DNA from 2 places in the Luteimonas pelagia genome. Region 1 is predicted to be linked to the other one. Evidence: predicted binding sites of a transcription regulator. Region 1 holds the regulator's gene; the other holds the start of a gene.

Region 1 (3,594 bases):
CATGGTCGACATCGACACCGGCAAGGTGGTCGAGTTCCACAGCGACGAGATCGAGCGCCTGCAGGAGCAGGTCGCCGCGAGGCACGGCTACGTCATCGAGGACCACTCGCTGGTCCTGTACGTGCGCAAGAAGCGCTGACGTCCTTCAGTCGGCGTCGGCCAGCAGGGCCTTCGCGGCCGCGCGCGCCTCGCGTCCCACCGTCGAACCACCCAGCATCCGCGCCAGCTCCTCGGCACGCGCGGTGGCGTCCAGCCGTTCGACCGCGCTGCGGGTCAGGCCGTCCGCGTCCGCCTTGCTGACGCGGTAGTGCGCGTGGCCCTGGGCGGCCACCTGCGGCAGGTGGGTCACGCAGAGCACCTGCCGCGCCGCGCCCAGCGCCCGCAGCTTGCGCCCGACGATGTCGGCCACGGCACCGCCGATGCCTGAATCGACCTCGTCGAAGACCATCGTCGGGACGGCGTCCATCCCGAGCGCGGCGACCTCGATCGCCAGCGAGATGCGCGACAGCTCGCCGCCCGACGCGACCTTGCGCAGGGGTCTGGGCGGCTGCCCAGCGTTGGCGGACACCTGGAACTCCACGCGCTCGGCGCCCTGCGGATCCGGCGTGTCGACGCCGACCGGTTCGAGCGCGACCCGGAACACGCCGCCCCCCATGCCGAGCTCGCCCATCAGGGCGGTGACCTGGCGCGACAGCCGGTCCGCCGCCGCCTGGCGCGCGGACGTCAGCGCGGCGGCCGCGCCGGCCCAGGCCGACCGGGCGGCATCGATCTCCTTCCCGAGCGCCTCGGCCCGCTCGCCCGCGCCCAGCAGGGCGTCGCGTTCGGAGGCGAGGGCGTCGCGGTGGGCCCGGAGCTCACCGGCCGGTACGCGATGCTTGCGGGCGAGGTCGTGGATGCGCGCAAGGCGCCGGTCCATGTCCTCCAGCGTCGCCGGGTCGAGGTCCAGGTCCGCGCGGACGCGCCCGAGCAGGGCACCGGCCTCGTCGAGCTGGATCGCCGCCGCGTCGAGCATGCCGTCCACTTCGCCCAGCCGGGGTTCGTGGGCGGCCTCCCGGGCCAACGCCTGGCGGATGCGCTGCAGTTGGGTCGCCAGCGCGGCGTCGCCGGCGATCCGCGCGAGTGCATCGTCGCAGGCCGCCGCGAGCTCGGCCGCGTGCGCCTGCCGGCGGTGGCCGCTGGCCAGCGATTCGATCGCCTCGGGCGACAGGTCCTCGCGGCCGAGTTCGGCCAGCTGGTGTTCGAGCAGGGCGAGCCGTTCGGCGGGATCGCCGCGGTGGGACAACGCGTCGCGCTCGCGCACGAGCGCCGACCATGCGCCGGCCGCCGCGCGCACCGCGGCGAGCGCGTCGGCATGGCCGCCCTGCGCATCGAGCAGCGCGAGCTGGCTCGGCCGCGCCAGCAGCGCCTGCTGGTCGTGCTGGCCATGGATCTCGACCAGGTGGGCCGAGAGCGCCGCCAGCTGGCCGATGGTGGCCGGGCGGCCGTTGATCCAGGCACGCGAGCCGCCGTCGGCGCGCAGCGTGCGCCGCAACTGGCAGGCCTCGTCCTCGTCCATGTCGTTGTCGCGCAGCCACCGTGCGGCATCGGGCGCGTCGTCCAGCGCGAAGCCGGCCGACAGTTCCGCCCGGTCCGCGCCATGGCGGACCATCGCGCTGTCCGCGCGCGCGCCCGACAGGAAGCCCAGCGCGTCGACCAGCAGCGACTTGCCCGCGCCGGTCTCGCCCGAGATGACGGTCATGCCGGGGCCGAACTCGAGTTCGGCGCTCCGGACGACGGCGAAATCGCGGATGGCGAGGTGGCGCAGCATGGGGGGCGATTGTGCCGTGCGCGCGCTGCGCGGCCAACGTGCCGGCGTCGGGAATCCCGCCGGGCGCGCGTGGGAACCGGCGCCACGGTCCGGCTTGCGCCCCCGCGCGGCCGGTCGTATACCGGATCGGCCATGACCAAGCGCGCCACCGATCCCGCCAGCGACCCGCGTGCCCGCCAGCTCCTGCGCACGCTCATCGCGCGGTACATCCGCGACGGCGAGCCGGTGGGGTCGCAGACGCTCGCGCGCCATTCCGGCCTGGACATCAGCCCCGCGACGATCCGCAACATCCTGGCCGACCTCGAGGACGTCGGATTGCTGGCTTCGCCGCACACGTCCGCCGGCCGGGTGCCGACGGCGCAGGGTTACCGGATGTTCGTGGACTCGCTGCTGCAGCTCCGCCCGCTGCCGGAGACCGAGGTCGCCCGCCTCCGCGCCGAACTCCCCGCCGGATCCGGCACCAAGGACCTGCTGGGCTCCGCCTCCGAGCTGGTGTCGGCCATGACGCACTTCGTGGGCGTCGTCAGCGTGCCGCGGCGCGAGGCCTTCGCCTTCCGGCACATCGACTTCGTGCCGATCGACGGCCAACGGGTGCTGGCCATCCTGGTGTTCGCCGACAACGACGTCCAGAACCGCGTGCTGCAGACCCGCCGCCCCTACGAGGCCGACGAGCTGGAGCGGGTGGCGAACTACCTGAACCGGCATTTCGCCGGCCGGCCGCTGGCCGACATCCGCGCCACCCTCGTGCGCGACCTGCGCGCGGCGCGGGACGAGATGGAAGCGCTGCTGGCGAGCACGATGGACCTTGCCGAGCAGGCCCTGGCGCCCGGCGACGAGGACATGCTGCTCGCCGGCCAGACCCGCTTGATGGGGGTGCAGGACCTGTCCGACCTCGACCGCCTGCGCGAGCTGTTCGAGGCCTTCGCGCGCAAGCGCGAGATCCTGCAGTTGCTCGAGCGGACCATCCAGGCACCCGGCGTGCGCATCTTCATCGGCGAGGAGACCGGCCTGGGTCCGCTGGAGGGCGTGTCGCTCGTGACCGCGCCGTATGGCGCGGGCTCGCCCGGTGGGCCGGTGCTGGGCGTGCTGGGCGTGATCGGCCCGACGCGCATGGCCTACGAACGCGTGATCCCCGTGGTCCAGGCGACCGCGGACGCGCTGGGCGCCGCCCTGCAGGGGCGCTGACCCCGTCGCGTCGCCGCGGGTTCACGTCCGTGGCTTGAAATCCCACGCGGCGGCCCCATTGGGCATCCCCGTGCGGCACGGTGCCGCGTGAGGACACGGAGCGGATGACCACGGAACCGATGCAGGACGGCACGACGGACACCCGTCCGGCCGACGAAGCGAACGACCCCACCCGGGCGCTCGAGGACCAGGTCGAGGCATTGAGCGCGGAGCTCGAGCAGCTGCGCGCCGAGTCGCTGCGCGAGCGCGCGGACCTCGACAACCAGCGCAAGCGACTGGCGCGCGAGATCGACCAGGCGCGCAAGTTCGCCAACGAGCGGCTGCTCTCCGAGCTGCTGCCGCTGTTCGACAGCATGGAGGCGGGCCTTGCCGCGGCCGCGCAGGCCGACCCGCTGCGCGAGGGCATGGAGCTGACGCTGCGCCAGCTGCACCGGATCGCCGAGGCGAACGGGCTGGTGGAGGTCGCGCCCGCGGCGGGCGACGCCTTCGACCCCGAGCGCCACCAGGCGATGAGCATGGTCGCGGCCGAAGGCGTGCCGCCCGGCGCCGTCGCGCAGTTGTACCAGAAGGGCTACGTGCTCAACGACCGCCTGCTGCGCCCC
Region 2 (3,594 bases), on a different contig from region 1:
GGCCTCGATCGCCTGCGCGCGGTCGACGGGCTCGGCGACGCCATCGACGCGCTGGCGCTCGAGGGCGCCGTCGACAACCCGCTGCCCTGGCTGCTGCAGGTCACCCCCGCGGGCGACGAACTGCTGCTGGCCGACGCGTTGCGGGCGCTGCCCGAGGCGGAGCTCGTCCAGCACGACGCGCAGTGGCGGCAGCGGCTGGACGGGTGGCTGCGCTTCGGCGGGCGGGTCGCACTGGTGCTCGCGGCGCTGCTCGGGCTGGGTGCGCTGCTGGTGGTGGGCAACACCGTCCGGCTCGACATCCAGGCGCGGCGCGACGAGATCGGCGTGCTCCAGCTGCTCGGCGCCACCGACGGCTTCATCCGCCGGCCGTTCCTTTACCTCGGCGCGTGGTACGGACTGGCCGCGGGCGCGCTCGCGCTGGCGCTGCTCACCGCCGCGGCGCTGGCGCTGCGGGTGCCGCTCGCCGAGCTCGCCGCGAGCTACGGCAGCACCTTCGCGCTGGACGGATTCGCCCCCGTGCAGGCGCTCGCCGTGCTGGGTGGCGCGGGCTTGCTCGGCTGGCTCGGCGCCGGCATCGTGACCGGGCACTTCCTGCGCCAGACCCGTCCCACCGAGACCTGAGGCCATGCAGCCGCACGACCTGCGCCACCTGATCAGCGAGACCCCGCGGGTGATGGTCGTGGACGGCTCGAAGCTGGTGCGCCGGCTGATCGGCGACGTGCTGCGCAGGGAACTGCCGGGCGTGGACGTCGTGGCTTGCGCCGGCCTGGCCGAAGCGCGCGACGCGCTCGACGCGGGCCCGGTGGACCTGGTCACCACCGCGCTCGCGCTGCCCGACGGCGACGGCCTGCAGCTCGCGCGCCTGGTCCGCGAGGCCGCCGGCCAGGCGTACGTGCCGGTGATCGTGGTGTCCGGGGAGGCGCAGGCGCGCCTCGAGGACCGCAGCCTGAGCGAGGACGTGACCGACCACTTCGACAAGGCGCTCGGCCACCAGGCACTGGCCGAGTTCGTGCGCGGCTACGTGCAGCCCGAGCCGATCCCGGGGGCGCGCGTGCTGTACGTCGAGGACAGCCGCGTGGTCGCCGCCGCCACCAAGCGGATGCTCGAGCGCTGCGGCATGCAGGTGCAGCACTTCGTCGACGGCGAGGCCGCGCTCGCGCACCTGCAGGCGCACCGCGCCGCGAACATCACCGGCGACATCGGCACCGACCTGGTGCTGACGGACGTCTACCTGAAGGGCGACTTCAGCGGCCGCGACCTGCTCGCCCACATCCGCGGCGAGTACGGCTACGGCAAGCGCCGGCTGCCGGTGCTGGTGATGACCGGCGACGCCAACCGCGAGAACCAGAGCGGCCTGCTGCGCGAGGGCGCCAACGACCTGGTGCTGAAGCCGATCGAGGAACGCCTCCTCGTGACCAAGGCCCTGTTCCAGCTGCGCCTCTCGCGCCTGCCCGAGCAACGCCCCTTCGGCTGAACCCCGGTCGCCCCGACAGCCGAACCCCTGGCGCTTCGACCGCCAAACCCCGGTCGCTCCGACGGCCACACCCCTGTCGCTTCGACGGCAAGCCAAACACCTGTCGTCCCGAGCGCAGCGAGGGACCTGCTTCCGTTCTTCGCTTTCCGATCGGCTGCCGGAAGAGCAGGTTCCTCGCTGCGCTCGGAACGACAGGTGGGGCGCCCCCCTACAATCACCGGCGTGGCGGACGACCGCATCAAGCTCGAACCCTCCTGGAAGGCGCGCGTGGGCGACTACCTCGCCCGCGACGACATGCGCGCGCTGTCCGCGTTCATCCGCCAGCGCAAGGCCGCCGGCGCACGCGTGTTCCCGCCCGGCCCGGAGATCTTCGCCGCGCTGGAGGCCACGCCGTTCGACGCGGTCAAGGTGGTCGTGCTTGGCCAGGACCCGTACCACGGCGAGGGACAGGCCCACGGGCTGTGCTTCTCGGTCCGCCCGGACGTGCCGGTGCCGCCGTCGCTCGACAACATCTACAAGGAACTCGGCCGCGACCTCGGCCTGCCGCGGCCGGACCACGGCTGGCTGGTGCCCTGGGCCGAGCGCGGCGTGCTGCTGCTCAACGCGGTGCTGACCGTGGAGGCGGGGCGGGCGGGCGCGCACGCCGGCAAGGGCTGGGAGGGCTTCACCGACCACGTGGTCGACACCCTCGCCCGCGAGCGCGAGGGCCTGGTCTTCCTGCTCTGGGGCAGTTACGCGCAGAAGAAGGGGGCGGTCGTCGACCCGCGCCGGCACCGGGTGCTGAAGGCGCCGCATCCCTCGCCCCTGTCGGCCCACCGCGGCTTCCTCGGCTGCGGGCATTTCTCCGCCACCAACGACTACCTGGCCCGGCGCGGGGTGGCACCGGTCGACTGGTCGCTGCCGCCGCGGGCCGCCCTGGTGGCCCGGGCGACCCCTTGAAGCGTCCGGCGGCGCCCCGACATCCACTCGACGTGCCTGTCCGTAGACTCGCCAGACTGCCGTTCGGCGTTCCATGAATGGAATTCTGGGTGCGCCCGGATCGGCTTAGCACTCACCCCTGTCGACTGCTAAAATCCCTCGCCATGACCCAGACCGCCCTCGCGCCCGCCCTCGTCCCCAGCAACCTTCCGGTGCCTTCGCCGCTGGGCTCGCTGGATGCGTACGTCGGCGCCGTGCACCGCATCCCGGTGCTGTCGGCGGAGGACGAGCAGGCCCTGGCGCGCCGCTTCCACGACGAGGACGACCTCGACGCGGCCCGCGAGCTGGTGCTCTCGCACCTGCGCTTCGTGGTGCACGTGGCGCGCGGCTACAACGGCTACGGCCTGCCGCTGGGCGACCTCATCCAGGAAGGCAACATCGGCCTGATGAAGGCGGTGAAGCGCTTCGATCCGGACGTGGGCGTGCGCCTGGTGAGCTTCGCGGTGCACTGGATCCGCGCCGAGATGCACGAGTTCATCCTCAGGAACTGGCGCATCGTCAAGGTCGCCACGACCAAGGCGCAGCGCAAGCTGTTCTTCAACCTGCGCAAGAGCAAGCAGCGCCTGGGCTGGCTCAACGCGGAGGAAGTGCGTGCGGTCGCCGCCGACCTCAACGTGTCCGAGCGCGAGGTGCTGGAGATGGAGTCGCGCCTGTCCGGCCGCGACATCGGCTTCGACCTGACCGCCGACGACGACAACGACCACGCCCCGCCGGCGCCGGCCGCGTACCTGATGACGCAGGACGAGGACCCGGCCCAGGCCTACGAGCGCAACGACAGCGAGGACCACCAGCTGCAGCTGCTGCGCCAGGGCCTGCGCACGCTCGACGACCGCTCGCGCGACATCATCCGCCGCCGCTGGCTGGACGACGGCAACAAGGTCACGCTGCAGGAGCTGGCCGACGAGTACGGCGTGTCGGCCGAGCGCATCCGCCAGGTCGAGGCCAACGCGCTGAAGAAGATGAAGGCGCTGTTCGCCGCCTGACGCGCGCGCACCGATCGGCTCACGGAGAGCGGCCCGGGACACCGGGCCGTTCGCCTTTGCGGCATTGACGCCGCGGTAGCGCGCCCACGCCTACCCTCTCCGCCACCATGGACGCGCCCTCCGCCCCGGTCCGGGCCGCGCGCCACGGCCGGGCCCGGT

What was found. The regulator HrcA, encoded in region 1, represses chaperone genes, less so after heat shock. The targets are predictions, from matches to a motif close to TTNGCACTCNNNNNNNNNGAGTGCNAA.
Region 2: the regulator HrcA is predicted to act here: its motif matches at 2,519-2,545, upstream of rpoH (RNA polymerase sigma factor RpoH).

The regions. Positions count from the first base shown of each region.
Region 1 covers NZ_BAAHCG010000001.1:55,113-58,706, reverse strand. The annotation lists gene fur (ferric iron uptake transcriptional regulator) at 1-139, shown strand, start outside; gene recN (DNA repair protein RecN) at 146-1,807, opposite strand; gene hrcA (heat-inducible transcriptional repressor HrcA) at 1,940-2,992, shown strand; gene grpE (nucleotide exchange factor GrpE) at 3,112-3,594, shown strand, end outside.
Region 2 covers NZ_BAAHCG010000003.1:343,316-346,909, reverse strand. The annotation lists gene ftsX (permease-like cell division protein FtsX) at 1-621, shown strand, start outside; gene ACYU7H_RS10550 (response regulator) at 626-1,474, shown strand; gene ung (uracil-DNA glycosylase) at 1,697-2,413, shown strand; gene rpoH (RNA polymerase sigma factor RpoH) at 2,557-3,435, shown strand; gene ACYU7H_RS10535 (protein-L-isoaspartate(D-aspartate) O-methyltransferase) at 3,543-3,594, shown strand, end outside.